Regions from separate parts of the Brevibacillus sp. AY1 genome, predicted to be linked through region 3. Evidence: riboswitches for the same ligand, from Rfam matches in the RefSeq annotation. Region 3 holds a riboswitch; each other region holds the start of a gene.
The links. A riboswitch is a leader RNA that binds a small molecule or an ion and turns the genes downstream of it on or off. The one in region 3 is predicted to bind cobalamin.
Positions count from the first base shown of each region.

Region 1: another riboswitch for cobalamin. It lies ahead of JZI27_RS07105 (ABC transporter substrate-binding protein); the one in region 3 lies ahead of JZI27_RS20785 ((2Fe-2S) ferredoxin domain-containing protein).
Region 2: another riboswitch for cobalamin. It lies ahead of cobO (cob(I)yrinic acid a,c-diamide adenosyltransferase); the one in region 3 lies ahead of JZI27_RS20785 ((2Fe-2S) ferredoxin domain-containing protein).
Region 4: another riboswitch for cobalamin. It lies ahead of nrdI (class Ib ribonucleoside-diphosphate reductase assembly flavoprotein NrdI); the one in region 3 lies ahead of JZI27_RS20785 ((2Fe-2S) ferredoxin domain-containing protein).

Region 1 is NZ_JAFLPN010000005.1:60,521-68,166, reverse strand. Features, by position in the region: gene JZI27_RS07130 (hypothetical protein) at 1-317, shown strand, start outside; gene JZI27_RS07125 (manganese-dependent inorganic pyrophosphatase) at 365-1,297, shown strand; gene JZI27_RS07120 (MBL fold metallo-hydrolase) at 1,410-2,360, shown strand; partial or broken gene JZI27_RS07115 (DUF2515 family protein) at 2,408-3,575, opposite strand; gene JZI27_RS07110 (prenyltransferase/squalene oxidase repeat-containing protein) at 3,700-5,106, shown strand; cobalamin riboswitch at 5,139-5,326, shown strand; gene JZI27_RS07105 (ABC transporter substrate-binding protein) at 5,508-6,497, shown strand; gene JZI27_RS07100 (FecCD family ABC transporter permease) at 6,499-7,536, shown strand; gene JZI27_RS07095 (ABC transporter ATP-binding protein) at 7,541-7,646, shown strand, end outside.
Region 2 is NZ_JAFLPN010000027.1:335-7,980, reverse strand. Features, by position in the region: gene JZI27_RS18355 (sirohydrochlorin chelatase) at 1-176, opposite strand, end outside; gene cobJ (precorrin-3B C(17)-methyltransferase) at 199-1,947, opposite strand; gene cbiB (adenosylcobinamide-phosphate synthase CbiB) at 1,989-2,948, opposite strand; gene JZI27_RS18340 (histidine phosphatase family protein) at 2,941-3,570, opposite strand; gene cobS (adenosylcobinamide-GDP ribazoletransferase) at 3,591-4,334, opposite strand; gene cobU (bifunctional adenosylcobinamide kinase/adenosylcobinamide-phosphate guanylyltransferase) at 4,331-4,870, opposite strand; gene cobD (threonine-phosphate decarboxylase CobD) at 4,867-5,973, opposite strand; gene cobO (cob(I)yrinic acid a,c-diamide adenosyltransferase) at 5,973-6,521, opposite strand; cobalamin riboswitch at 6,637-6,848, opposite strand; gene JZI27_RS18315 (DUF4406 domain-containing protein) at 7,067-7,393, opposite strand.
Region 3 is NZ_JAFLPN010000038.1:26,054-33,699, reverse strand. Features, by position in the region: gene JZI27_RS20820 (nuclear transport factor 2 family protein) at 1-342, opposite strand, end outside; gene JZI27_RS20815 (2OG-Fe(II) oxygenase) at 415-1,128, opposite strand; gene JZI27_RS20810 (methylated-DNA--[protein]-cysteine S-methyltransferase) at 1,121-1,669, opposite strand; gene JZI27_RS20805 (class I SAM-dependent methyltransferase) at 1,785-2,639, opposite strand; gene JZI27_RS20800 (ABC transporter ATP-binding protein) at 2,659-3,432, opposite strand; gene JZI27_RS20795 (FecCD family ABC transporter permease) at 3,448-4,503, opposite strand; gene JZI27_RS20790 (ABC transporter substrate-binding protein) at 4,529-5,710, opposite strand; gene JZI27_RS20785 ((2Fe-2S) ferredoxin domain-containing protein) at 5,731-6,090, opposite strand; cobalamin riboswitch at 6,239-6,426, opposite strand; gene JZI27_RS20780 (ABC transporter ATP-binding protein) at 6,600-7,499, shown strand; partial or broken gene JZI27_RS20775 (DUF805 domain-containing protein) at 7,564-7,646, opposite strand, start outside.
Region 4 is NZ_JAFLPN010000019.1:47,929-55,574, reverse strand. Features, by position in the region: gene JZI27_RS15585 (hypothetical protein) at 104-319, opposite strand; gene JZI27_RS15580 (bile acid:sodium symporter family protein) at 537-1,529, shown strand; gene JZI27_RS15575 (hypothetical protein) at 1,707-1,931, opposite strand; gene JZI27_RS15570 (hypothetical protein) at 2,146-2,400, shown strand; gene JZI27_RS15565 (DUF952 domain-containing protein) at 2,418-2,768, shown strand; gene JZI27_RS15560 (hypothetical protein) at 2,777-2,992, opposite strand; gene tlp (small acid-soluble spore protein Tlp) at 3,128-3,337, shown strand; gene mnmA (tRNA 2-thiouridine(34) synthase MnmA) at 3,538-4,650, shown strand; gene JZI27_RS15545 (hypothetical protein) at 4,671-5,003, shown strand; gene JZI27_RS15540 (ACT domain-containing protein) at 5,039-5,551, shown strand; cobalamin riboswitch at 5,673-5,868, shown strand; gene nrdI (class Ib ribonucleoside-diphosphate reductase assembly flavoprotein NrdI) at 6,018-6,383, shown strand; gene nrdE (class 1b ribonucleoside-diphosphate reductase subunit alpha) at 6,370-7,646, shown strand, end outside.

The sequences.
Region 1 (7,646 bases), on a different contig from region 3:
TTTCCTGCAACGTATCGGATCAGGAGCAGGTGAAACAGACGCTCGATACCGTGGTTGAGAACGCGATCCCTTATCGGAAAAGGCACAAAGCTGGGCACGGAGGATCGCGGAGGCGTCGGATCAGATTTTTGCCGGAAGAGAAGAATTGCAAAAAAAGGCGTGGCGTATTCAGAAGGAAGCACCCGAGCTTGCTTTTCAATATCCGATCGATCCCGAAATCATCGCGTTTGTACAATCGGCAGTCGTGCATTACCGACAGGCAAGGCTTTCCAATCCTTCGAGATGAACCTATAATGATACGTGCGAATATCCTCTAAACTATGGTATAATCTTCTCGCCAAAACAAGATTAAGGAGTATGTGACGTGGAAAAAAAACTGATCTTCGGCCATAAAAATCCTGATACTGATTCCATCTGCTCTGCACTGGTTTACGCAGACCTGAAATCCAAACTGGGTGAAAACGTTGAACCGGTTCGCCTGGGAGTACTGAATGGTGAAACGCAATTCGTGCTGGACTACTTCAAGGTAGAAGCACCTCGCCAGGTAGAAACCGTAGCGAATGAAGGTAAGGAAGTCATTCTGGTAGACCATAACGAGCGTCAACAAAGCGCTTCGGATATTGAGCAGGTACAAGTGGTGGAAGTCATTGACCATCACCGCATCGCCAATTTCGAAACCAGCAACCCGCTATATATGCGTGTAGAGCCAGTTGGCTGCACCACCACGATTCTCAAAAAGCTGTACAAAGAAAATGGCGTGGAGATTCCGAAAGAAATCGCAGGCTTGATGCTTTCTGCTATCATCTCGGACACCCTCTTGCTGAAATCGCCAACTTGCACAGAGCAGGACGTGGCAGCTGCACACGACCTCGCTGCAATCGCAGGCGTAGATTTGCAAACATACGGTCTGGCTATGCTGAAGGCAGGTGCTGACCTGAGTGATAAAACCATTACAGAGCTGATCTCCCTCGATGCGAAAGAATTCCAAATGGGCAGTGCGAAAGTGGAAATCGCCCAAGTAAACGCAGTAGATGTAAATGATATCATGCATCGTCAAGCTGAGCTGGAAGCGGCATTGACCGCGATCATCGATGAAAAGGGACTGGATTTGTTCCTCTTCGTCGTAACGGATATTTTGAATAACGATTCCGTGGCTTTGGCGTTAGGAAAAGCGGCTCACGTCGTTGAGAAAGCCTACAACGTCCAGCTGGATGCCAACAAGGCTGTTCTCAAAGGCGTCGTATCACGCAAGAAACAAGTTGTACCAGTCTTGACCGATACGTTCCAAGCACTATAAAAAGAAAAATTGCAGGCTGCCGTGGGGAGATGCCCGGCAGCCTGCTTTCATGTTACATTTAAAGTGGAAATATTGGGTCAATTCCGATGTGATCGAAAAAGGAGGCGTTACCATGCACGACCACTCACCCATCGAACTGGGCAAACGGATTCATCTGATCGACGGCTATGACTGGGGGCTTCCGGAACGAACGGGCACATACGTGATCGCAGAAGAGCAGCTGACTTTGGTTGAAACGGGACCAAGCCCTTCTGTTCCATACATCCGATCTGGGCTGAAGCAGCTAGGCTTTTCGTTGGAGCAGGTCAAATACGTGATCCTGACACATATTCACCTCGATCATGCTGGGGGAGCGGGGTTGCTTCTTCAGGAGTGCCCGAACGCTACAGTCGTGCTCCATCCCAAGGCAGCGCGCCACCTGGTAGATCCCAGCCGACTGATTGCAGGAGCGAGGGCAGTCTATGGCGAGCAGTTCGATGAATTGTTTGATCCGATCCTGCCCGTTCCAGAGGAGAGGCTGCTCATTCGCGCTGATGGAGAAAAGCTGACGATCGGGCCTGATTGCACGCTTGAATTCCTGGATTCTCCGGGGCATGCCAATCATCATTTCAGTATCTATGATCCGGTGAGTAACGGGATGTTTACAGGAGATACGGCAGGTGTCTACTATTGCACCTTGAAAAGGGAGGGAATCGATTTCTTCTTGCCCTCCACATCTCCCAACCAATTCAGCCCGGATGCGATGCTGGCTTCTATCGCGAGATTCCGGGAACGAAAATTGGACAGGCTGTACTTCGGGCATTTCGGCATGAGCGAGCAGGTAGAAGAAGCGTTCCGGCAGGTAACAGAGTGGCTTCCGATTTTTGTAGCGGAGGGAGAAAAAGTCATCGCGGAAGGTCTGGGGCATGACGTACTTTGCGATAGACTTCTGGCAAAAGTTGCAGAACATTTGAAGCCGCTTGGAATTGGCGATGGCCATGCTGTTTTCGATATCATCAAGCTTGATCTTAGTGTTTGTGCGATGGGGATTGAGGATTATTTGCAAAAGAAAAGGAATGCCTAGCCTGCACATGGCTGCTGAGTTGCCAACCCTTGGGTCCCTTTAGGGATTCAAGGGTTTTTTGCGTCTTCAGATGATGATCGATGCGTAGAAGGCGGCGCAAGCATATGGAGCCGTTTATTCCGGGGAGAGCGTGGATAGGCAGGAAAAATTTTGCCTCGGGCGATCACGGCAAGCTCAATCGTCTCTAGTGCGTTGCAATACATGTCCCCCATCTCTTCGTCGCGTACAAGGTTCTCGGACGAGATGAACAAGCGCAAGACGCTAAGATCACCACGATACCAGTCTTGATGCGTCGGTGGTGCATGCTCTTCAGGCTCCCATGCATGCCGGAGAATAGGGGAATACAGGCGTTTCGCACCGGCTCTGAGCCGACAATTGCTCAATTTTTTGACGTTAGGCTGACCGGGCACCGATTCGTTTACATCGTGAAAGAGATGTGGCCAATAATCTTTTCTCGACCCGCTGTGTGGTTGGTTGACGGTCCATGCCAGAATTCCTTCCAACCGAGCTGAATCCCTGAACAAGAGCGCGTACAATTTTTTGCCTAATGCAATGCGCTCAGATAGGGAAGCAAAATGTGAGACTTTATCCCCGTATAGCCGCAACGGACTTCCTCCTGATCCTTTCATCTGGCTAGGGAAAAGAATGTGACTTAGAGATAGCAGCTCCTGAAGGGTAAAGGGCAGCGTCTGTATGACTGTTTTCTGGTACTTCTGATCTCGCATGACCTGCTCTTCAAGATAGTGCTGTTCATTGATGATCAAGCTGATGGTCAAAAGCTGCGATCCCCTGTTTTCCAAAAGTGATTCCAGGCACCCTGCATGAACGAGGAGGCATGGAGCCGGGAGAGTAGATGAAAAAGATTGGTCTGTTGCTTGACGCTTTCCTCATACAGTAATAATTGGCTGAAAGCAGCCGTGGAAGGAATTCTCCGCGCAGATCGGTCATATTCCATCCGGCGTTTCGGGAGACCAGATGAGCTAGCAAAGCCCATTGAACCTCGGGGCGCTTTTGATAAAATGTTAGATAGGCACTGGTTCGACTGATATTGTCACCATTCCAGTCACGCGTTTGTTGTTGGATGCGCTCTATCGTTTCCTGATCTTTCTCTGAAAGGGATGCTGCTGCTTGCTTTGCGTGGCCTTTTGCCTTTACCTTCTTACATTCCTTAGCGAAGGAAAGGAGATGGGGAGCCAAGAACCACGGTAATTCCATGAGATCTCTCCTCCTTTCGTTGTACGATCGAAAAGTTTACCTGTGCCTTTTGGGTACTTAGGCTCCGCCAAAAGCTTGGAGCAGCCAAGTTTTCTACTAGCATATTTTTGCGGAGGTGAACCAGGTGAGCGATGTACAAACGGAAATTCGGCGTATTCAGACCTCTATGGTCGAATGGCAGAAGGCAGACGGATCCTGGCGATTTTGTCTAGAAACCTCTCCCATGACAGATTCGCACATGATCATCCTATTGCGAACCCTTTCTATTGATGATGAAGGATTGATTGAAAAACTGGTCAGCCATATCGTTTCCAAGCAGCAGGATGACGGTTCATGGAAACTGTACCCGGACGAACCACAAGGGAATTTGTCTGCTACGATTGATTCTTACTACGCCCTGTTGTTCTCTGGCCGGTATACGAAAAATGAGCCGAGAATGGCGCTAGCCCGTTCCTTTATCCGAGAAAGGGGAGGGCTTACCCAGGCGAACCTGCTGACCAAGATCACAACTGCATTGACAGGACAATACCAGTGGCCTGCGCATTTTATCGTTCCTGTAGAGCTGGCTTTACTTCCTCCGAGCTTGCCCGTCAGCTTCTATGATTTTGTCGGGTATGCCCGTGTTCATTTGGCGCCTATGATGATTTGTGCCGATCGAAAATACGTAAAAAAGCTCCCTGACACACCCGATCTGTCTGATTTGTACGCCGTTCACCCCATCGCTCCGGGCATCTATCCACATGGTATCCTCGAACGCTTCGCCAAAGATGGGCAAGTCTTGCTATCCTCGATCCACGACTATGTGCAGCGACTTCCTTTTCTGCCTGGCAAGCTTCACGAAGTAGGCCTTCGAAGACTGGAGCAGTTTATGCTTTCGCGTATTGAACCGGACGGAACGCTGTACAATTACTCCACATCCACCACCCTCATGATTTATGCGCTGCTTGCACGCGGCTACTCTTCTCGAGATCCTGTCATTCAGAAGGCTGTAGCTGGGCTCAAAGCCTCTGTATGCTCGCAAGCTGCTGGCGTACACCTGCAGCTTGCGACCTCCGCTGTCTGGGACACCGCTCTATCGTCCCATTCCTTGCAGCGCAGCGGACTCTCCTTTTCTCACCCCGCGATTTCACAGGCCAATCGTTATCTCCTGAGCAAACAGCAAACGACTTACGGAGACTGGAAAATTCGCAATCCCGGAGTGAAACCCGGTGGTTGGGGATTCTCCGATCACAACACGATGAATCCGGATATCGATGATACGACGGCTGCCTTGCGAGCCCTGCATAATCAGGCCAAGACTGATCAACTGGCAGCCGCCGCTTGGAACCGTGGTCTGGTTTGGCTTTTATCCATGCAAAACGACGACGGTGGCTGGCCTGCCTTTGAAAAAAATACGGATTCTGCGCTGGTGCGAAACCTGCCGATCGAAGGGGCAGATACCGTCAGTACAGATCCCTCCACGGCGGATGGATACAGAATCCCGACGAGCCTCGCCATTCCTCCTTCTTTTTTGCTGACAGGAATGCTATGATGATACGAGAATATGGTTGATTCATCACGTTCACTATGTATAAAACAACAGGTGCCTCGTCCGAAATGGACAGGTGAAAAGGGAAGCCGGTGAGAATCCGGCGCGGTCCCGCCACTGTAAATCGGGTAGGGTCCTCCGTGCCACTGTTTCTATGGAAACGGGAAGGGGAGGGCATCTGATACCCGTGAGCCAGGAGACCTGCCTGTTGTACGTTTACCTGCGTTCCTTCGCGGAGAGGATCGGCTGGATTGGGAAGTATAGGATATCGTTGTGTGTCCGCGCCTCCTGAGCATAAAGCCGACCCTTTGTTTCCTTCGTGGATTCAAAGGGTTTTTCGTTAGTAGGTGTCGATTTCATAGGAATCGTGATGATGGAATGGAAGAAGAGAGGAAGAAGCACGGATGAAACGTTTTTGGAAATGGGGACTCCCTGTCCTGTTGACGATTGGATTATGGGGATGTTCGGAGCAGGCAGCCCCTCAAGCTCAGCCTGCACCTGAAGCAAAGCAGGAAACACCACATCAAAATACAGATGAATCGGTTTCCAAGCAGACCGTGTATCCACTTACCGTCAAGGATGCGACCGGAAAAGAGATCACGTTTGAAAAAGCACCTGAGCGCATTATTTCCACGTCTCCTGCAGAGACGGAAATCTTGTTTGCCCTGGGTCTTGGAGAACACATCGTGGGTGTGTCCGATTTTGATGACTACCCTGCCGAAGCAACAAAGAAGCCAAAAGTGGGTGGAGTTGTCAAGCCCAACGAAGAAGCGATTCTGTCCCAGAGTCCAGACTTGGTCATCGGCGGCATTTCGATGGATAAGCCGATCGCAGAAAAGCTCCAATCTTTAGGTTTGCCAATTTACATCACACGCCCCAATAGCGTGGCTGAAATCATGGACAATATTTTGCTCATGGGCAAGATCACCAACAAGCAAGAACAGGCAGAAGCGATTGTCAGCCAGATGAAGCTGGATATCGAACGGGTAACAGAGGCGGTTCAAGATCTAGGGCCCGAGGAAATGAAAAAGGTATACCTCGAATTTGCTCCCGGCTGGACGGTGGGCAAGGGAGAGTTTATGGATGAACTGATTACACTGGCCAAGGCAATCAATATCGCTTCCGATACTACAGGCTGGAATCAGATCAGTGAGGAAAAAATCGTCCAAGATGATCCGGACGTGATTTTGTATGCAAAAGGGCTCGTCGATCAAAATACCGGCAAAAATCTGGAGGAAATCATCGTCACACGAAGTGGATGGGAAAAAATCAAGGCGATCCAAGAAAAACAGGTTTTTGGCATGGACGAAAATGTCATGTCCCGTCCCGGGCCACGGATCACGCAAGGGTTGATTGAAGTGGCGAAGGCCATCTATCCCGATCGGGTGAAGTAGGATGAAGAGACGACTGGCTGCATGGGGAGGTGTAGGGATTGCTACTCTGCTCCTCTCTATCGTCGTGAGTATCTCGATGGGGGCTGCCAGCCTGCCGCTGTCGCAGGTGTGGCTGATCCTTCTGCATCAGCTTCCTGGCATGGCAGAGCACATCCCGGTCACCTGGCCAGAGTCTGCTGAACAAATCGTGATGAAGGTGCGCTTTCCACGTGTGGTCTTGGCCATTCTGGTGGGAGCGTCCCTTTCTCTGGCAGGTGCGGGCTTTCAAGGCGTATTGCGCAATCCACTGGCAGATCCATACACGATGGGGGTAGCATCGGGTGCTGCTGTCGGGGCTTCCTTTCTCTTGCTTTTTGGCTTGCAAATTGCCTTTCTCGGACAATGGAGCACACCCGTAGTCGCGTTTCTGACTGGGCTTTTCAGTCTATGGATTGTCATGCGTCTCGCGAATACACAGGGCAAGATCCAGACCGAGACCTTGCTGCTGTCTGGCGTCGTGGTGCAAGCCTTTTTGGGCTCACTGGTATCCTTCATGGTCTCTCTGTCAGACAAGATGGTCAATGAGATCATCTTTTGGCTGTTGGGCAGCCTTTCTTTTCGGGGCTGGGCGTTTTCGTACGTCCTGCTGCCTTATTTGATCATCGGATTGGTTGTGCTGATCAGCTACGCGCGCTCACTCAATCTTTTTGCATTGGGAGAGCGGCAGGCAGCGCATCTCGGTGTCCATGTCGATCGAACCAAATTGATTGTCCTGGTCACAGCTACCATGTTAACAGCAGCAGCAGTATCCATCTCGGGAATTATCGGGTTCGTCGGACTGGTGGTACCGCATTTGGTCAGGCTGATGATGGGCCCTGATTATCGCTTGCTGCTGCCGATGGCGACGATCTTCGGAGGAATCTATGTTCTGTGGGCAGATACGCTGGCGCGAATGCTGCTCAGCCCGACAGAAATACCATTGGGTGTCGTTACGGCCTTTCTGGGCGCGCCCTTCTTCGCCTATTTGTTAAGGAAGAGAAAACAACAGGGGAGAGGATAGTCAGATGATCGAGGTAAGCGGACTGCATAAATCCTACAATCAGACACCTGTCCTGCAGGATATCCAGTTTTCCGTAAGCAAGGGGGAGTTTTTCGGCATCATCGGCCCGA
Region 2 (7,646 bases), on a different contig from region 3:
CCTCTTTTTACACAAGCACTGAGACCCATCAGCATATCCGGGCGCTCGAACTCCAAAAAGCACGTCTCGATGATCGGCACATCCATTTCCGGTGCCAATCCATTCACAAACTGACGAATCTCTTCATTTCCCTCTGGGTCCTTACTTCCGTGACCGACGAATAGGACTGCATCCATTTTCATTCACCTTGCTTTCCTTTTAATCGCCACAAGCGGCGTTCTCGATCTCAAACTTGGCTGGTTCGCGCCAGACGTAGCCTTCCAATTCTCCTACCCTCTGAAAGAACTTGTGGAAGCGCTCATTCGGGAAGGCGTCTCTTACAAACCGCGTCACGATGCGTTCCACCAATGGCACGATCTCTTCTTTTGGAATGCCTTCTGCGACTGGAATACCCGAGTGAGCGTTTCTGCCGACTGTTTTGGCTCCCAGGAAAAGGTCAAATTTACCTTTGCGGAACACGATCCCGATGTCATCTGTCACTGCTTGATAACAAGCCATTCCACACCCGTTGAAGCCGATGCGCGTCTCTTTGGGCATGGGCTTGCCTCCCAGAAGCCGTTGCAGCTCCTCTGCGTACGGAATCCCGTCCTTTTTCTCTCCGTCGCAAAAATCGCATGCCTTTACCTGCAGGACGTCCCCTGTAGGACTTAGCATCAAGCCCGCCTCGCGCAAACGGCTGGTCACGCTCTCCGGGTCCGCCGTCGGAACGCGCAGGATCATTTGGTGGTGAGGCGTATACTCGATTTCGCCCCGCTCGCCCGCCACCTCTGCCAGGAGCATCATCTGCTGCGTCGAGATCTTTTTGTTCGCAACACCCGGACTGACTGCACACTCGAAGATCATTTCCGGTGTAAAGCTGTCTACAGGACGTGCAACTGTATGAGTGACTGCCGCAGCTTCAGTAACCACACCATTCGCTTCATTCACCAGCTGTAAGGCCTGCGTCGCCCAATCGAGCGGTGTCGGCTCCTCTGCTGAAACCACGGACTCCCGTTCTGCAACTGAAACCGCAGCTTGCTGCTCTGTCACGGTAGCAGGGGGTGCCGAACGAATGAATGGCTGCTCCTGTGCTTGTGCTGCCTGTGGAATGTCGGCATCCTTGCCCTCCGCATCAGTCGCCTCCAGTGACCACGGCTCGTTCTCCACGCGAAGTCGCTGGTGTGGCTTCAACGGCTGTTCGTCGGCAGACAAGGTGTACTTGCGCTGGTAGCCGCGCGGCGTAATCATCTTGCCATCGTAGACAAACGTAGAGGAATTCCCGATGATCACTGTCGTCAGCATGCCGATATCATGCTCCAGCATCTGTGAGAGGGTAGTGACAACGACATGCTCTCGTTCGCGGAACGCACTTTTCACAATACCTACAGGGGTATTAGGTGAACGGTATTGAAGGAGAATGCGCTGTGCCTCGACAATCTGTCGTGTGCGCCTTCCGCTGCGCGGGTTGTAAAGCGCGATGACGAAATCCGCCATCCCTGCTGCATCGATTCTCCTCGCAATCAGCTCCCAGGGGGTCAAATGGTCACTCAGACTGATCGTGCAGGCATCATGCATAATCGGAGCGCCGAGAATAGCGCCACAGGAATTGATCGCCGAAATGCCCGGGACAATTTCCAGCTCGACACCTGTTGCCTGTGTCCAGCCTTTTTCCACCAACACCTCGTAGACCAGACCCGCCATGCCGTATACGCCAGCATCTCCACTGGAAATGACCGCGACTTTTTTGCCTTCCTCTTCTGCCTGACGAACCGCTTCCCGCGCTCGGGTCACTTCCTCCGTCATTCCGGTGCTGACGATCTCCTGATGGGTAAGCAATTCACGAATCAGATCCACATAGGTGGAGTAGCCGATAATGACATCACTTTCTTCGATGGCTTCCCGCGCCCGTTTGGTGATATGTTCAAAACTGCCCGGACCAAATCCGATCACAAACAACTTGCCTTTCATACCGATGAACCTCCTCTTTTCCCCACATGCTTTCCCTGCAACTAACCCCGCAGCAATTCCACCATACCCACACAGACAAGCACACTCAAAAGCGATGCGAGATACATCAGGCGCACTGTCGTCTGCACGTCCTCTGCACGCAGCGGGCGATGCGCATCGCCCATCTTCGCCCGGTGGGAAGCAACGCCTTGATACGTGTTGAGACCTCCCAGCTGCACACCCAAGGCTCCTGCCACTGCTGCTTCCGGCAGCCCGCTGTTCGGACTCGGATGCAGGTGCGCGTCCCGCTTGATGATTCGCCAGCTTTGCCGATAATCCAGTCGGAGCAGCCAGCTTGCCGCTACTAGCAGCAATGCGGTCAAGCGAGCCGGGATATAGTTCGCCACGTCGTCGAATCGGGCAGATGCCCAGCCCAGATTCCGATACTTTTCGTTTTTGTAGCCCACCATCGAATCCAGCGTATTCGTCGCGCGGTACGCCATCGCTAGCGGGGCTCCCCCGATCGCTGCGTAGATGAGCGGAGAGACGATGGCATCGACGATATTTTCCGCCACTGTTTCCACCGCACCGCGGCAGATCTCCGGCTCGTCCAGATGCTCGGTATCTCGCCCCACTACCTTGGACAAGGAACGCCTTGCTTCAACCATATTTCCTGACAGCAGATGGCGCATGATCTCCATTCCGGCGTCTGCCAATCCCTTGGTGGCGATGGTCGTGGAGATCATCCAGGCCGATAGTGCAAAAGCCAGCCAAGGTGATACGTGCGCGGCTGCCCAAATGATCAGCCAGACCACAGCGTAGCTACCCGTCACGATCAACAGCGGGAGCAGCACTCCTGCCGCCTTTACATATTTCTCCTGCTTGACGCACCTGCGAATCAACCACTCCAGACGCGAAATCCACCATCCGATGATAACCACAGGGTGCGGCAGTTTGCGCGGATCACCTACAATACGATCAATCAAATAGGCCGTGATGATCACCCACGCCAGTTCATTCATTTGCTTCTCTCCTGCTCAGAAAATGAGGTTGCACAGTCCAGCGGTTTCCGTCCCAAACCGTCAACATGGCCTCTGCGTGCCTGAGTCCTTCTACCTGCCAAAATCGGCTTGGGTCCTGCTCCAGCCATGCCGCTTGAAACCAGCGGATCACCCCGCCGTGTGTGACAATGATCTGTGTATGCGCTCGCGGCTCATCTCTGTACGCCTGCTCCCGACTCATAAGCCATGCGTCGACGCGTTCTCCGAGCTGTCGCAAGCTTTCCCCCTGAGGAGGACTGTATTGGAGAGGATCGTCGTACCATCGAGTCGCACGTTCCTTGTCATTTGCCATCAACTCTTCGTATGTACACAGCTCCCATTCGCCAAATGAAAGCTCTCGCAGTGCTGGAACAGCCTGCACCGTACAGGGCATCTGCTCTGCCAGCAGCTCCGCCGTTTGCAGACAACGCTGCAAATCACTGGTATAGAGGTTCACGGGTTGCCGGATCACGGACTTGAGCTGCTCTGCCAATCCTTTTACCTGTCTGATTCCATGCTCATGCAGCGAGACATCGGTATGGCCCAGATATCTGCCCTGTCTATTCATAGACGTCTCCCCATGACGTACCCATAGCCATCTCATCCTTGCCCACTCCTGACGCTTTATCCGATACTTATCAGCAAGGCAATCAGCATCGCAGCCTCGCTACTCTCGATGACGGCTCCGTAGCAATCGCCGTTCAATCCCCCCAGCTTTCGTGCCACACTTCGGGCAAACCCGATTGCAAACAACAGGGACAATAAAACCGCTCCCGCTGCCTGCAAACCGCCAAGCCACCAGCAGGCACCAGCCAAAACGGCGTACGCAATCACGATGTGAACGCCCGAAAGCCCCTCGCTGATCCCTTTTCCAATCCCCTGATCTGCCGAGAGATACGGCCAGTAGCGAATCGCCAGCAGGACGTGCGTACGGGCGATCGCCGGGACGAAGACAAGCATCATGCCCCATGCTGGCTCGGTCCATTCGGACAGTGCGGCGGTTTTCAACAACAGCAGCAACAGTGCCGCCAAAACCCCCATCGCTCCGACGCGACTGTCTTTCATAATCTCCAGCATTTTTTCTTTTGTGCGACTGCTTCCAAGACCATCCGCCAAGTCCATCCAGCCGTCGAGATGAAGTCCCCCTGTGATGTACACCCAGACGATCAGGGTCCATACAGCTGCAAGCAACGGGCTAAACAGCCAAAGCCCTGCTTGATGCACACCCCACAGGATCAGACCAATCACCAGACCCACAGCTGGATACCACGCAACACTTTTTTTCCACGCTTCCTCAGAAGGCCGCAGCCAGGGAACAGGAATCCGGGTGAAAAAGGCGATGGCATGCCAAAATGCATGTAGATTCATCCTTTGATCCTCCAGGGAATTCCCGAAAAGACTGCATACACGGTATCCGCGCGGCGTGCCGTCATCTGATTAACATCCCCGAGCACGTCTGCAAACCAGCGACCCAGCTTATTCATCGCCACCCCGCCCAAGCCTACCTCGCTCGTCACGGCGATCACGGTCTGCGGTGCCGCAGCAAGCCCGTCCAGCCATGCTTTTGCCTCCTGGTAGATCTCTTGCGTAATGGCGTCATTTCGCCATTTCTCTTCGGGAACAGCCATTAGCCAATTGCTGACCCAGGTTGACAGGCAGTCGAGGAGCACGACCTCATATTCCTTCGCTGCCTGGATCGAGTGAGACAGGTACTGCGGGATTTCCACACAGCCCCACTCTGCCGGACGGCGAGCTTGATGCAGCTCAATTCGGTTTCGCATTTCCTCGTCCTTCGCTTCGCCTGTCGCGACATACAGGACCCTCTTGCCCGTCTCAGACGCCAGTTCTTCGGCAAAGCCGCTTTTGCCAGAACGTACTCCTCCAGTGACCAGGATCAGGCTCATCGGTACGTTCCCCTTTCCAGACAAGCTTCGCGTAGCGCACCCAGCAAGCGTTCGTTTTCTTCCCGTTTGCGCACGGCAATGCGGAAATCTCGCGCAGTCAACCCTGGGTACATGGCACAGCTTCGAATCAGGACGCCTTTTTTGCCGAGTACTTCCTGCAGCTCTTGCGCCGTCCACTCCTCAGAGGTGCGGACTAGCAGAAAATTCGCTTTGCCCGGCCAAACCTTCCAGTCCCATTCCTGCTGAAGAGCCGTGCTGAGGTAAGCGCGTTCCTGAGCAATCAGCTCTCGCGTCTGTCGCTCGTATTCCCATTCCTCCAGGCAAAGCTCTCCTGCCACGAGCGCCAAAGCATTGACACTCCAGCTGACCTGCTTTCCTTTCATCCGAGCGATTACCTCGGGGTGAGCGATGGCGTAGCCCAGCCTCAATCCCGGAATCGCATACATTTTGGTCATCGAGCGCATCACGATCACGCGTGGATATTTCTTCAGCTGGTCGACCAGTGTAAATGGCTTTTCTTCCTCTACAAAATCGAGAAACGCTTCGTCTACGATCAGCCAGGTATCCGTCTTTGCGGTCCATTCCGCCATTCGCTGCAGCTCTTCGGCTGTGTACAAGATGCCAGTAGGATTGTTGGGCGAGCCGATAAACACGAGATCTGCTTGCTGGAAAAGCCTGTACAGCTGTGTCTCTTCTGCTTTGTAGCCATGCTCCTCCCGGCCGTAGCAGCTGATCACCCGAGCGCCGAACTGCTCCGAAAGTTGCGCGTATTCGGAAAAGCATGGGTAGACAACACCCACTTTCTGCGGGCGCAAAGCCAAGAGCGCCAAGGCCATCGCTTCGGCAGCTCCGTTTGCAGGCAACAGCCAGTCTTCATGCAAATTCAATCGTTTGCCCAAAGCATGCCGGAAGGAACGGTGAGCTGGATCAGGGTACCGCGTCACTTCCTGCAGCTGGGTTTGCAGCGCTGAAATGACAGACTGCGGCAGCCCTAACGGATTGATGTTGGCGCTGTAATCGAGAAAGCCGTTTGCCGGAAGTCCGTATCGCTTGGCAGCCGACACCCAGTCACCGCCGTGGCCGTATTTTTCCAGAACCTCCATCAGAACTCTACCCCCAGAACGGCAGGGATGCCCTCGTCATAGTAGTGCTTGATCGGCTTCATCTCCGTCACCAGATCGGCCAGTTCGATGATCTCCTGCTTTGCGCTTCTTCCAGTAATGGCTACATGCATTTTTGCCGGACGATTTTTTAACGTCTCCAAAACATCTGCTAAAGGCAGCACGTCATCGATCGGAAACTTGTCGATGGCAAGCGCGTTGTTGATTTCGTCGAGAATGATCAAATCGTAGGTATCGTCGAGCAGTTTTTCCTTGGCGAAGCGCCACGTTTCAGCCAATGCTGCGCGATGCTCCTCAGGCGTCTTGGTCCACGTAAATCCGATCCCCTTTTGCAAAATCTCGATTCCCATACGGTCAAACATGATCTTTTCCCCGTAGGTTCTATCTGGAGACTTGATGAACTGAATCATCAGCACCTTTTTGCCCCTGCCTGTAGCACGTACAGCAAGGCCAAGTGCTGCCGTCGTTTTCCCTTTTCCATCTCCTGTATAGACCAAAAGCAATCCCCGTTTGTTAGGCTGCTGGTTCACATGAATCCCTCCTGAATTAAAAAACGCTTCGTTCTCCCTAGATACCAAAAGGAAAACAAAGCGCGGATAGCTGAAAGCCACAATCCTCACCTTTTCCTTTGACCCGAAGGAAATCAGTGCAACACGAAAACAGGCAGGTCTCCTGGCTCAAGAATCATCACCTTTCTTCTCCTTCCCACCTGGATAGGCAGTGGATGGCATGTGCCGCGAAGAAAAGCTCCTCTCATACAGTGGCGGGACCGCGTTGGCTTTTCACCAAACTTCCCTTTTAACCCTGCTCATTCGCATGGACACGAATGAACAAGGACCTGTTTGTCTATCTTATTCACTTTTTGTCTGACAAGTACTTGTTCTAATCATAGCAAATGCTGGTCGGGATTCAAGTAAAAGCTGAGGGGAAGTGCTTTGTATGGAATCTCGATGCTAGTTTTAATCACATCTAGGTTCGGATAAATACTTCAAGAGCAATTCCTTGCATCCTCAAAGTTTTTGTACTCCGATATTTTTTGAATCTTGTCCTTCTGCACATGGGTGGTTCGCGTTTTTCATCCATTGAAAACATTGGAAGGTACCTCACCGCCTGAGTAATAGCGAATTGGCTTCCCCGTTTTCTCAGCATACTCAATCTCTTTTCGCGTACTCTCGCCTATGTAGCCATCAACATCAATGACAAAAATCTCATCGGAAAGATCAATCTTTCTGAAATGAAGGTTGCCCAATAATTCGGCTTGTTCCTTCGTGATCTGGATCCCCTCGCTATGCTCAAAAAAAGCAACGCTAATGACAATATTCCCTTGAAGGGTCAGATAGGCGTTCGTCTGTTCAAATTGTTTCTTGAACTTTGTAGAACCGCATAATGTGATGATGCGCATATTCCATTCTCCTCAGTATCACTTTGTGAATGATTGCCATTAATCTCGATTTTATCCCCAAAGAAATCCTAACCATTTGGCCAACATCTGACATTTTTATTACCATAATCCCCAAATAACCAAAACTACTCGCACCTTCCCCCCTCTTGGCGTAGCTTAAAGCTATTGCATTAAACAAAGACAGCATCATGATTACAAATGCTGCTGATCGCGTTTTGTTATGACTCTTAAAAATTCCTATCAGGATAAATAC
Region 3 (7,646 bases):
CAGAAACCACACCTTGCTGATCAGACCCTCTTTTACCTGATAGATTGCCACTGCCTGGAATGGCTCGCGGTTATCACGACCGGAAACTTCCTCCAGATCGATGACAAAGTCGCCGAATACAATCCGATTTTTCAACGCTGCATGATTTTCTGGATTTGCCTGAAACATTTTTGCGTATCGTTCTTTTAGCTCTTCTTGGCCGCTGACAAAGACGTCTCCGCTGGGATGGTTCATTAACTGGACATCATCCGTGTATGTGGATGCAAAGCCTGCTACGTCTTGTTTGTTGTAAAAATCGAGCTGCTCCTGGACGATTTGTTCCGGTGTTTTGGCTGCTGACACGGATTTCTCCCCTTTTCATAGAGTGCTTTTCTTCTATTATACTTTTGACTGGAAGAAAGGAGGTAGATCCTTCTACTTGGCGTCATGAAAAATAATGCCCAGACTATACCGCGTACCTGAGGTGATGGTACTGACACCATGCCGAAGAGTCGTTCTGTAGAATCCACGCGTACCCGATACAGGTCGCTGCGTGGTTGGAAAAACCAGCCCCGCACCTTGTTCCAATGTTATGACATGGCCTCGGCTTTGCGCTCGCGGCCGTTGTTCGACAAGCAGAAACTCACCGCCTGAATAATCCACTTCTCTTTGATTCAATACAAAGACAACCTGGAATGGGAAGTACACTTCACCGTACAAATCCTGATGCAAGCAATTGTAGCCCCCTGCTTCATATTTCAGGATCAATGGCGTTGAACGCACCTGTCCTTGCTGATGGCAATGGTCCAGGAATTCTCCCAGAGAGGCAGGATACACCGCCGTATGGCCGAGCTGTTCAAGCCAACGATTTGCTGTCTTGGCCAGCTCGGGGTAGAACCCTTCACGAAGCTGTTGCAGAATGTTTGGCAGCGGCGCCTGATAGTATTTGTACTCACCCATGCCAAAGCGATATCTGGACATGTCGATCGTACTGCGGAAAAGAGTCGGTTGGTCATAAGTGCGGATGATATCCTCGCATTGCTCTTTGTCCAATAAGGGGGGAATCTTGGCAAAGCCCTGTTCGTCCAGTGCTTGCTGCAAGGATTCCCACTCCAGAGAAGCGATGCGCTCCGAAAGGCGGTTAGGCATGGAGCGTTCTCCTTCCCACAGCAGAACTTACCTTTTCCAGCTCCAGTAACCTGGTCTTCATCTCCAATCCTCCGCGATAGCCGGTAAGCGAGCCACTTTTGCCAATCACCCGGTGGCACGGGATGGTGATCAAGAGCGGGTTGGCACCAATGGCGGCTCCGACTGCGCGTACGGCGTTGGATCTTTTGATGCGATGGGCAATATCGGTATAGGTTTGGGTTTGTCCATACGGAATCTCGCTTAGCGCATTCCAAACAGCGAGCTGAAAAGGCGTGCCGTGCACATCGAAAGGTACGGTAAAGCTTTTGCGCACACCCTGAAAATACTCCGTCAGTTCAGTCCTATACGGTCTGCACGCTTCATCATCCGGCAACAAGGCACTGCCGGGAAAGTGCGTCTTCGCCCAATCTGCCAGCTCATCGAAGGGTTGATTCTGTGAACCGACATAGCAAAGCCCCTGGGAGGTTACCCCCAAATAGATCATCCAGTTCTCGTACACCAGCATCGACCAGTAAATCACTGGGTTGGTTTGGCCGTTCATTGCGGTACACCTCCACGGTATGGTTTCACCGACAGTATACCCCTTCGGAAGGCGGTTTGTACGTATTTGCGAATGGATTCGCAAGATAGTGAAAGGCCAATCATAATGGATCACATCACATACCTTTTATCCGCTCTGGCTTCCAGTACAACAGCGCCGCTTTAAAATGATGCACATATGCTGGTTTGCCATCGACCCAGACGAGGTATTTTCGCAATATTTCCTCTGCCTTTTTTCGATCGTACTCCGGCTCCATGATGGCACGGAGATTTTGTTCGATGAAGTTCTCTTCCGTATCGTACACATACGTTTTCTGCAATTCGAGAATCTTGCAATTCACATCTATGCCCAATTCGTAGAGCAGATTCGTCAAGTAGATATAGTCTCTTCTCGCAAAACGGATGCGATAGCCGAGCGTCTCGTGAAGCTCCCAATAGTGAGGCTTCTCAGGTCCGCTTGTCATGCCGATGACCGCCAGACGACGGGCAGCATTGTTCATATGAACCAATGCTTGATCAATTTCATGCATCCGATAGTAGCAATTCACCCCAAAAACCACGTCGTGGCTTTTATGAAGAAAAACCTCTTCCCATTTGGCATGGATAAAGCTCATATTGGAGAGAGCTTTGGCTTGCGCACCGTGAGCCAAATATTCCAGCACACTGGAGGAGCTGTCTACGCAAGTGAGCGCCTTGGCTTTCTGCGCCGCTGCGAAGGTGTAATTCCCCCATCCAGGTCCGATCTCCAGCACCTCATACTCCGAACTGATCAAAGCGAGCAGTTCCTCGCAAATCGTGGAAATGTAGCTATCAGGCTCGTCCTGAATGGATTTATCCTGCAAAAACTGGTTCCAAAACTTCTCTTCCAGGCCATCGTCCGTCATCCGTTGCGGCAGATTGCCCTCCCAATTTTTCATTCCTTCCTGCCAGAGCGTTTTGAAGTCCATCGAAAACCTGACTCCGTGATTCATCTTTCAACTCCACCTTTCTTTACACCAAGACGGGACGAATCGCTGTCATTTTCATCCCGCAGCTCCCTTGCTCGATCTCCACATGTACGCCATAAACCTGCTCGATATGGGCAGGGGTAAAGACCTCCTCTGGCCTGCCGGCAGCAAAAACCTCCCCCTCTTTGAGCAGAATTACCCGATCCGAATATCGTGCGGCCAGCTCGAGATCGTGCAGGATCAGCACGACCAGTACCTGCTGTTCACGGGCCAGCTGGCGAAGCAGCTCCAGCACATCCAGCTGGTAGCGGATATCCAGAGCAGACGTAGGTTCATCCAGAAGCAGTACTTCCGGCTCCTGGGCTAGAGCGCGGGCGATCAGCACCTTTTGCCGCTCCCCACCGCTGCATTCATCAATGAATTGCTCACTCAATCGGGTCAGCTGTAGTCGGTCCATGATCCGCTCCACAATCTGCAAGTCCTGGTCGGTAACTCCCCACTTGATATACGGTTTTCGTCCCAGCAGTACAGTCTCCATCACGGTCAGGGGAAAACCAGTGGACGAATGCTGAGGAACATAGGCTTGCTTTTTTGCCAGTTCGTTAGCAGCGTACAAGCGGACATCCTTGCCGTCTGTCCAGACTGCTTTTCTGGGCGGAGACAGAATGGAGGCCATGCTTTTGAGCAAGGTGGTTTTGCCTGCTCCATTGGGGCCAACGATGCTGACAACCTCTCCCTTGGGCAGCTCCATCCGGATATCCTTCAGAATGGGCTTTGCTCCAAATTGAACAGACAGCCCTTTTATTTGCATGAACATACTTTTTCCCCTCCTCTACGCCCAGTAGTCCCTGCGTTTTTTCACCAGCAGATAAATGAAAAAAGGTGCGCCAAACAACGCTGTAATGATTCCTACCGGGATCTCGACCGGGGACAGCAGCATGCGAGCAGCCGTATCCGACAAGAGCAGCAGCAGGGCCCCCGCCAGACAGGAGCAAGGCAGCAAAAAACGATAATCCGTACCGATCATCATCCGGCTGATATGCGGGGCTACCAGTCCGATAAATCCGATGATGCCCGTGAAAGCAATGGTCGTGGATGCCATCAGCGTGACCACGAGCAGGCATACCCATCGGATGCGTTTGACTTTGACGCCAAGCGTCCTCGCTACTTCTTCTCCGGCACCCAGGGCGTTGAGGTCCCAGGCGTACTTGATCAACACAGCCAGTGAAACCAGCACCAGCGGGAGCAGCATCTGCAATACCTGCCATTTTGCCCCCCAAAAGCCGCCCATCAGCCAAACAACCAAATCCTTTAACGCCTCGTTGTCGGAAAAGTACTTCAAACTGGATACGCCAGCCGAGAATAATTGCCCGATCGCCACACCAGCCAGGAGCAGCACCATAGTCGAGCTGTTTTTCAGTCTGGCAATCCCATACACGATCAGAACGGCCAGACAGCCGAATACAAAAGCATTAAGGGCAATCAGCCATTGCCCGGATAAGACGAGATTGATCCCAAATACGCTCGCCCCTGCCACGATCGCCAAGGCTGCTCCAAAAGCAGCTCCGCTCGACACGCCCAACGTAAACGGATCGGCCAGCGGATTGCGCAGGAGCGCCTGCATGATGGCTCCGGCACAGGCGAGCGAGATTCCGGTCACGATCGCCATGACGATACGTGGCAAACGCACTTCATAGACGATATAGGCGGTCATTTCATCTGCCGGTTGACCGAATAAGATGCCCAGCAAGTCTATTAGCGGTATTTCTACAGCTCCTCTGCTGATCGCATAAAGCGTAGAGATGACCAACAGCAGCAGCATTCCACCCAACAATAGCAGCTTGTTTCTGACGCTTCCCTGATAGATTTGCGCGATTCGCGGCTCCATCGGCAGCTTTCCCGTTCGTTCTGCTTTACTTCGCATCTTTATAGGAATAGGTCCAGATCCCTTTGTACGGTACACCTAGCCAATTTTCATAGTATTCTTTTGCGTATTGCTCTGGATCGACGTCTTGGAATCGTTCCGGATACAGGTTTTTCGCCAGCTGCAAGGTCCCGATGTAACGCTTGTCCGAACCTACAAAATTGGTGTAGAAAAAGTAGATTTCCCGATTCTGACCAGCTTTGAGCTTGGAAACGGAAGTGCTTTTCATGATATTCTCCAATGCGTCCTCGAACGATTCGGTCTCTTCTGTTTCATAGCCTCCGAGCCAGGTGCCGTGCAAGGTGATGACTTCCGGGTTTCTTTTCAACACGTATTCTTCGTCCACCATGATCGTGGTCGATGTCTCCGCTGGATTCCACTCCAGATCTTCGGCCGCATCCTTACCACCCGCCAGAATGGTCGCGTATCCTTCTCCGACTCCAGGCTTTCCGCCCAAGGATTTGCTGGGAAAGATCCGATAGCCGCCGTTGGAGTTGAGGAAGCCCGCCGATAGTGCGATGACCGATTTTTTCTCCTCTTCCTTCAAGTCCGCCACCCGATCAGCCAGCAGCTGTTCAATCGACTGCTTCCACTGTAAAAACGCTTCTGCCTTTTCCGTTTTGCCGAATATTTTCCCGAGCAGACGCAGCTCCTCGTCCATCTGCTCCGGCAGGTAGTTATTGATGCGAACGACCTTGATTCCGGCAGGCTCCAGCTTCTCTTCCAGCGTCTGATCCGGCCGATTCGTATAGGCAAAGACGACCTGTGGTTTCAGGCTCAAGATCAGCTCCAGATTGACCTGCTTGGTCTCGCCCACATCCGGCTTGCTCTCATATCCCAGATAGGAATTGTTTTTGAGCGTCGTGTCGCCTGTAGCTACTATTGCTTCCTCTGCTCCCAAAAGCTTGATCGCTTCGGATGTATTTCGATTGATGACGACTGCCCGCTCAATAGGCAGTGTCAGCGTGATTTCTTTCCCAGCAGAATCCTGGAACGTGAGTACTTCCGGCTCCTTGAGCGCTGAGGACGCGGGCTCCTGTTTTTGTGGTGCCGACTCCGGCTGCGCGGTGGGAGTGGGAGCAGCTGCGCAGCCTGCTGTCAAAAGCATCATCGCGAGCATGAATATCAGGAATGGTCTCGCTAAGTACCGACTCGATTGTATGGCTTTCATCCTTGTTCTCTCCTCTTTCTCTACTTTTGCTTGCCTTCTGCCGCCTTCTCATGTGCAGGCACCAGCTCGTTTTGATAGGTATACAGAAGGTGCTCTTCCTGTGGTCGGCCACCCAGCACATGCTCGGACACAATTCGCTTGGCCAGCTCAGGTGTCACGTTTTGGTACCAGACGCCCTGCGGGTAGATCATGACGACGCACGCATTTTCGCAGCGCCCATTGCATTTGGTTCTCGTGGTATGGATGAGGGAATCGGCGGAGCGCAGTTTGATTTCTTCCCGAATCGCCTGCGTGACCTCCTCCCCCTGCTGCTTCATGCAGCTGCCGCCATTGCAAATAAACATGTGATGCTTGGTACCGGACAAGTTCCAGGTAGTCATGGTAACACTCCTTTTTCTGTATTGGCGGAAATAGAAAAACCCCGTCTTTTACGGACGGGGATGGATGTAGAAGGGATTAGTCGACATCAGCATACATATGGACTGTCAAATCTATCTACATACACCTCTCCTTTCCGCGAAGGTTTTTTGGGTGTGACAGACTAGGTAGGTCTCCTGGCTTTGGATCATCATCCTCTCTCGCCTTCCCCGGCTTGCATGCCGAGTGACATTCTTGAAAGAGAACTCTCCTTTACAGTGGCGGGACCGCTCGGGACTTTCACCCGATTCCCTGTTACCCCTCGCTCTCGCAAGGGCACCTAGCTGCATCGTATGAAATTCGTATTCAGCTACTATTCCCTATTGTTCTTCAAATTCCTGCACGACGGGAGAGTTGGGACTCATGAAGATCCATCCCGAGACGGAGAGAGCTTCGATCTGAAGTTCGTTTCAGAAACATCCTTTGACCTATAAGATACGAGATAAGGCTTTACGCGCAAATGGAGGAAAGTATGAAATCAGAACCTGTTGTTCAATTGAGGAATGTAACCAAAAAAATCGGACTGAAAACGATCATTCATCCGATCAGTCTAGATATCCACAAAGGAAAAGTATTTGGTTTGCTTGGCCCTAACGGTGCCGGTAAAACCACCATCATCCGCATGATAGTCGGATTGGCTTCGATCACTCAGGGTCAGATCACGATTCATGGAGCCAACGTGAAATATGAATTTGAAAAAGCGATTCAGCATGTCGGAGCCATCGTCGAGAATCCCCAAATGTACACCTATCTATCGGGATACAGGAATCTCATCCACACGGCCAACATGCTCCCGCACGTGGATCGGAAGAGGATCAAGGAAGTCATCGCGCTGGTAGGCTTGGAAAAAAGCATCCATCAAAAAGTGAAAACCTACTCGCTTGGAATGAAACAGCGGCTGGGAATTGCCCAGGCCCTCCTCCACCGTCCATCTGTCCTGATATTGGACGAGCCCACGAACGGTTTGGACCCGGCAGGGATTCGGGAGCTTCGCGATCATCTGCGGAAATTGGCGGAGGTGGAAGGCACGGCTGTCATCGTCTCCAGCCATTTGCTCTCTGAAATGGAGCTCATGTGCGACGAGTTCGCTATTATCCAGGACGGGAAGCTGATCGGTGTGAAGTCCTTGGAGGAAATGATGCATCACGACTCCTCGGACGTAACCATTGCGCTGCAGGTTGACGATCCAGAGGAAGCCTATGCGGCCTTGACGACAGCACCTTTGGACATCTCCTGTACCCTGAAGGATCAGACACTGACCGTAAAGCTCGCCAACGACCAAATACCCAGAGTCGTGTTTTTCGCTGATTGTCCTCGGCAGCTATTTTGCAGTGTTCATGGTGATCACTTGGACGGTGTTTACGAAGCGTGATATTGTCCGTTAAATGAAAAAACCTCCGCCCCTGTAAGATGCAGGGGTGGAGGCTTGATGCTGCTTAAACAAAAGCGTTTGCGTCTGTTTTCGGATTTGGTCCGTATTGGTTGTCTTCTTTACTGTCTTGGCAAGCGAATACCAACA
Region 4 (7,646 bases), on a different contig from region 3:
AGTGCCTAACGAGCTTGGAGGTCACCTGATACCATATTCCAGGAGACCTCCAATGTTTTATTCTTTTCTTCTGCATCAAAACGGCAACGCCAGAACGGGAGGGTTATCGCCTTCCGTGATATTCGATATTCATATCGATGGAACGGAGCTCATCCTTGGCTTTTTCCACCAAGTGTTGATAATCTCTCACCACTTCTGTGAGTGCGGTTACGGATTCCTGATAATCTGGCTCGTTGCAAATGCCATCTATTGCTCGATGCAAGTGAAACATCTTGTCTTCAGTTCTGCGGATAAAATCCAGCCATTCCATTCCGTTCATGTGTGCGCCCCCTTTCCAGTCATAGCCTTTACCTGTTCAGGGAAATTATGCGGATGGAAGAGGGGATTGGCACAATTGATTACGTGAATGTCGTCAGAAGATTAAGCTTGTTTCGTGCAATGCTTCGTGATAACATACCTCACATCACGGTTTGTTGTCCGGTTGGCACCTAGAAACTTCCGCATAGAGCTGGCAATGAATTCACCAGAGGTGCACGATGCAAATATTGACAAAGTTGAATAGGTTTTTAGAAAGAATCATGCCACTCCTGACACCAGGCAGTGTCGTCATTGGTGTGCTGTCTGCCGAAACCCTGCAAGCCTATGCGTTTCTCAGTGCATGGGTGTTTGCGTTTATGACGTTCTCAGGGAGTTTGGGGGCGAGCTTCCGTGACTTTGCCCGTGTCCTGGCTCGTCCGTTACCGCTGATTGTCAATTTGGTGATCCTGCACGCGTTGATGCCTGTGCTGGCTTGGGTGACGGCAAGCTTGTTCTTTCCGAATGAGCTGGATATCGTCACCGGGTTCATTCTGGCTGCCGTCATTCCGACAGGAGTATCGAGTCTTCTGTGGACATCCATCTATATGGGGAACATGGCCCTGACGTTGTCCATTATCCTAATTGATACCGTGTTATCACCATTGGTGGTGCCATTGGGCCTTTCACTCATTCTTGGAGCCGCTGTGCAAATGGAGCTCGGCGAGATGATGAAAGGGCTACTGCTGATGATCGTCCTTCCTTCACTTGCTGGCATTGCCCTGAACCAGCTTACAAAAGGACGTGTCAAAACGACACTGGCGCCTTGTCTAGCGCCGTTCTCAAAGCTGAGCATGGGAGTTATCGTCGCGATCAACAGCTCGGTTGTTGCGCCGTACATTTCCCAGATCGATGGCAGACTTATCGGGATGGCCGCTCTCGTGCTGTTTTTATCGGTGTTAAGCTATCTGACAGGGTGGGTGGTTGCCAGGATTTTCGGATGGAAGCGCGATGTCATTGTCACGCTTACGTTTAACAGCGGAATGCGCAACATCGGAGCGGGAACAGTTATCGCCATCGCTTATTTTCCTCCGCTTGTGGCATTGCCGGTCGTCCTAGCTACTTTGTTTCAGCAGTCCCTTGCCGCATTCTTTGGTCTTTTCTTGCGTATGGTTGAAAAGGAAGACAAGCATGTGCGTTCTGAAGAGCAACTTCCGGATGCCATAGGAAAATAAAAGGAATGTGTGTAGTTGTAATCGTTGATCATTCTTTTATGTAATATAATGTTACGTGATATGGGTGAATAAGCCAAAAAAGATTTGACAATTTAAGTGTTTATGTTAGTATATATTACATAGCATGCATTCTCTCCACTTCCTATTTTTTTGACCCAGAAATGGGTCCTTTTTTTTTTAGGTGGAAGAGTATGGCTTCCCATCCCGTTGAAATAGCTTGCTTACCATCGCATAGAGGCGAGCGGGCAGATTCGGAAAGACAAACTTGTATTCATCTGACCCGCTTTTGAGCAATGCTACAGGCTTCTCAATTTGGTATGGAATTTTCATCAGATCCAGAATGGTTTTGTACTCATCAACATTAGATTTCTCAACCGTATAGTAAAAGGATTTAGACTGCATTAGGACACCACGCTCCTTCAGTATGTAGTGTAGCATAAGCAGTGCTCAGCTCCTAACATTACATAACGATTATTATGTAACCTTTTCCATCGGGAGAATGGATGACCTACGCTTATCATGTTACAGATAGACAGAAGGGCTTGGCATGACAGAAAAAGACTGGCAAAATAGAGAACGGAAGAAATGCACGAAACCTTGAAATTCGGGGGCCCATATGAAAATAGCGCTGCACCAGATTGCTTATCAGATCGGGATTCATCCAACTGAAATGGCGAAGCTTGTCTATGAAGGGGAGATAACCGGAGAAGTTCCAGGAAATAATCCTCAGGCAAAAGATGCGTGGGTCGATCTGCATTCGCTGCGCAATTTTATTCAATGGAGAAATGATCAGGGACGGATGGAAGAAATGGCGTACGGGAAGGCTATTCGTCACATTGATAAGTGGTTGTCTCGTAAACAAAGTCTGTAGCTGAAAAAAGGGAGAGTATATCAATGAACATCATTTATTGCTTGGTTCCAAAAAGGTATTGGGAGCAGTGGGCTGGACGAGATCACTATCTTCCTCGGGATTATGAGCAGGAAGGATTTATTCACGCCACCAAGGGAGATGAGCTTTTGGAGGTCGTGGCAAACCGCGTGTACAAGGCATTTACTGACGAACTTCTGGTATTGGTTGTCGATGAGGCCAAAACGACTTCTCCAATCAAGTACGAGCAGGCAAAGGACGGCCTCTTGTATCCGCATATTTACGGACCTTTAAACCAGGATGCCATTATGGATATCAAAAAGATGGAACGCAACAGCGACCATTGGACACAGGGATCGTCCATCCGCTAGATCAAGGCTTACCAATTGTACAATTCAAGCAGCTCCAGCACCTCTTGACGCTTTGCAGGCGGCAATTGATCTAGACGACGCAGCAAAAGTCCTATCCGTTTTCGCTGCTCTTCCTCGATTTCGGGATGTTTATTTCCTTTAATCCATTGACGTTTTAATTTCACGGACTCCGTTTCTGCAATGATTTTCAACAGCTTTCGCTCTAATAAATCTAGGGATGCCATACGAGAAACCTTCTTTTCGAAAAGATACGTACCAACAACGCCATTATAGCACGAGCCATACATAAAGGAACTTGCAATGGCGCACAATGGTAGTGGTAAATGACCAAATCTTGACGATAAAGGAGTGTTAATCAAATGGCAAAACCAGATGACCGCTCGGACAACGCAGCAAAATTGCGCGAAATGGCACAAAATACAGAGGAGAGAATTCAGGAGTCCCAGGATTACCTCAGTGAACATGCTGATGAGATTTCAGCCAAGGAAAAGAGCGATATCGAGGCAAAAAATCAGCGCCGTGAAGAAAGCGTGGAAGCATTTCGAGCGGAAATCGAGGATGAATCCTAACCAATACAAGAAGCGAAGCGCCTGTTGCTCTGTATGCGACAGGCGTTTTTTTGGGAAAACTTGCCCTAATGCGGCTGATATGCGCATTTCACAACAGGAGTCGCTCCGAATTGACGAAAAAAGTGCAACAAAACATGATTTGTTCCAGGAAACATGGTAATCTGTTTAAGGAACAAATTCATATATAGAGGAGAAAGACCATGAAACGACCAGAAGATACACGCGTCGTTGTCGGCATGTCCGGCGGCGTTGACTCCTCCGTGACGGCTTACCTGCTGAAACAACAGGGATATGACGTCATCGGCATCTTTATGAAAAACTGGGATGATACCGATGAATTCGGCCATTGCACGGCGGAAGATGACTTTCAGGATGTCCGACGCGTCTGTGAACAAATCGATATTCCGTACTACACGGTTAACTTTGAAAAAGAGTACATGGATAAAGTATTCCAGTACTTTTTGGATGAATATAAACGGGGTCGTACGCCCAATCCAGATGTCATGTGCAACCGCGAGATCAAGTTCGGTGAGCTGCTTGCCAAGGTCATGGATCTGGGGGCCGATTATATCGCGACCGGCCACTATGCACAGGTAAAGCATATCGATGGCGAGTACAAGCTGTTGCGCGGCGTGGACAACAACAAGGATCAGACGTATTTTCTCAACGTTCTTGGTCAGGAGCAATTGTCCAAAACCATGTTTCCGATCGGGCATATGCCCAAGCCGCAAGTACGTGAAATTGCCGAGAAGGCAGGGCTGGCAACAGCGAAGAAGAAAGACAGTACGGGTATTTGCTTTATCGGGGAACGAAATTTCCGCGAATTTCTGCAAAACTACCTTCCTGCCAAAAAAGGAAACATTGAAACGGTCGATGGGCTTGTGATCGGGCATCACGATGGTTTGATGTATTACACGCTAGGTCAACGCCAAGGATTGGGCATTGGCGGAGGACATGGCACGAGTGGAGAGCCTTGGTTTGTCGTGGACAAGGATTTGGAACGTAATGTTCTGATTGTTGGTGAAGGCTCCAACCATCCTAGACTGTATTCAACCAGTCTGATGGCCACCGAAGTAAATTGGGTGAGCCATTCAAAACCACAGGAATCATTCCGTTGTACAGCCAAATTCCGCTACCGTCAACCGGATCAGGGTGTCACCGTGAACCTGTTAGGTGACAACCAGGTCGAAGTGGTTTTTGACCAGCCTCAAAAAGCGGTAACGCCTGGACAGGCAGTGGTTTTCTATGATGGTGAAGTGTGTTTGGGTGGTGGAACAATCGACAAAGTAACCTTGATGGGAAAAGAGAAATAGGTTGTAGGGGGATCTTTTTCATGGAAGCAACGAAAAAATCAAAGGTGATTATTCTCTCCTTCTTGATAGGTGCGATTTGTATGGGAGTCATCGCCTACATCGGCATGTCGTATGGCGGTCGCGCACACATGACCAATATTGAAGCGAAGATCCTCGAGCGCGGAGGGGCCCTGGTAGCTGGAAGTGTAATGGCTGTGCCGAAAGATGAGAGTCCCTTTGAAAAAAGCGGCAAGGGAAACACCATCTTTCGAATCAAATACACGAAGGACGGAAATGAGCATCTCGCTTGGTATCGTTCCAAAAATCAGTCCTCCATCATTTCCGAACCAGAGGAATGGATTTTTCCTGAATAGATAGAGGAAATCAATAGGGAGAGTGAATGCAAGTCATGACCCAGTTAACCGGACTTCGTGATCTCGCAGAATTGATTGTTCGTATTGAACCGCGTGCGAAGGAAGCTTCTCTCTCGATCCTGGCGCACGAGAACAAAGAAGAAATAACCAGCCTGCTGGTCGATGGACTCGGTATGAAAGTCCCTGTTCAGCACAGTTCAGGGGAGTACGCCAATCATCTGGCTGTTTTGCGCGCTGGTTCCAACAAATATACGTTTGCACAGGATTGGCGTGAGGTATATGTCAGTGAGATCAACTATTGCGCCTGTCGAATTCCACCAGGTGCTCACGGCTTACTGGTCCATCATATCGATTATCCGGGCGTCATTTACGACGTGTCTCAAATTCTCGCCAATCATCACATCAATATTTCCAAGCTGAATGTATCACGCGAGCAAAAGGGAAAAAATGCGCTCCTCGTCTCGGTAACCGATGAAGAAATTACCGCTTCTGTGGTGCGGGAAATCGAGCAATTACCTCAAATCACTAAGGTGATTTCGTTGCAATAAGAGATGTGCCGTCCGTTTTTCGGGCGGCTTTTCTTTCGAGAGATCTATCGATTGGGTATTTAGTAAGTGGGAAAACAGCTTGACTACCACGATATATTGATGTAATGTAAGTCATAACAACTACATATTGATGCGTATAGGTGTCTAACCGTCTATCGATGGTAGACTTAATAGGGAAGCTCGGTGAGAATCCGGCGCGGTCCCGCCACTGTAAACAGAGAGTTACGCTTTGAAATGGCCACTGATCCATGGATTGGGAAGGTAAAGCGTTACGATGATCTGTAAGCCAGGAGACCTGCCTTAACGTAAACACTATGGAACCTACGGGAGATAGGGAAGTGTTGGAACGCTCGGTCACCCGTGAGGTATTGTGTCCTAGGGAATGGATATGCGTATTCGACTTTCTTCGTCAGTCGGATACGCTTTTTTTATGGCTAAACCAGTGTTTTCAGGAAGGAAGAGATCATTGATACTCGCATTTGATTCCAAAACGGGCAATGTACGCCGATTTGTCAACAAACTGAATCTGGATATGCCCACTGTGCAAATTCAAGAGGATCTGTTGCTGGAAGAACCGTTTATCCTGGTCACCTACACGACGGGATTCGGACAGGTGCCCGATAAAGTACAAACGTTTCTCAAGCAGAATCACTCATGGATGCGGGGAGTAGCAGCCAGCGGCAATCGGAACTGGGGGACGAGCTTCGCCAAAAGTGCGGACACGATCTCTTCTGCCTATCACGTACCATTGTTAGCGAAATTCGAACTGTCCGGAACGATGCATGATCTGGAACTATTTAAAAGCGGGGTGGCATCCATTGCGACACATTGAACTCAATAACCAGCTGATGCAGCGCGGTGAGGATGGTTTTTACCTGTTGGATAAGGACCAGGAGGCAGTGCAGTTATTCATGGAAGAGGTGCAAGCCAAAACCATGACATTCTCAAGCATCCTGGAGCGGATGAACTATCTAATCGAACATGACTACTATGAAAACGTCTATGAAACCTACACGAAGGAGCAAGTCGAAGAAGTCATTCGGCTCGCGCATGATTTCAAATTCCAATTCGCTTCTTATATGGCCATCTCCAAATTTTACAAGGATTATGCCTTGAAAACGGACGACAAGAAATCCTATCTGGAGCAGTACCCGGACCGCGTAGCGATTGTGGCCCTCTCCCTGGCTCAAGGAGATTTTGATCTGGCCAAACGGCTGACCGTGTCGATGATGGACCAGCGTTTGCAGCCAGCGACGCCTACCTTTTTAAATGCCGGCAAAAGCCGCCGTGGTGAGATGGTCTCCTGTTTTCTCTTGGAGATGGATGATTCGCTGAACTCGATCAATTACATATTGGGCACCTGCATGCAGCTTTCCAAAATCGGTGGCGGAGTAGCAGTCAATCTTTCCAAGCTGCGCGGACGCGGGGAACCGATCAAAGGAGTAGAGGGCGCAGCTAAAGGCATTATGCCTGTGCTAAAGCTGTTGGAGGATGCTTTTTCTTACGCAGACCAGATGGGGCAGCGCAAGGGCTCTGGAGCAGCGTATTACAACATATTTGGCTGGGATATCAACGAGTTTCTGGATTGCAAAAAAATTAACGCCGATGAAAAATCACGAATCAAGACGCTGGCAATCGGGCTGATCGTACCGAACATCTTTTACAAGCTGGCAGAGGAAAACAAACCATTGACCGTCTTTGCTCCGTACTCCGTCTACAAGGAATACGGACAACATCTGGACGATCTCGATCTGGATGAGATGTATGAAGAGCTGTTAGCCAACGAGCGCGTGCAAAAGCAAACCTTGATGAGCGCACGGGAGATGCTGACCAAGATTGCCATGATCCAGTTGGAGTCGGGCTATCCCTACATCATGAACAAGACCAATGCGAACAAGGATCACGCATTAAAAGACCTGGGCTCCGTGAAAATGTCCAACCTTTGTACGGAAATCTTTCAATTGCAGGAGACCTCGACCATTGCAAACTATGGAGAGACAGACATCATCCGACGGGACATCAGCTGCAATTTGGCCTCTCTGAACATTGGCAATGTCATGGAACGCAAGATGATCCGGGAGTCAGTGCACGAAGG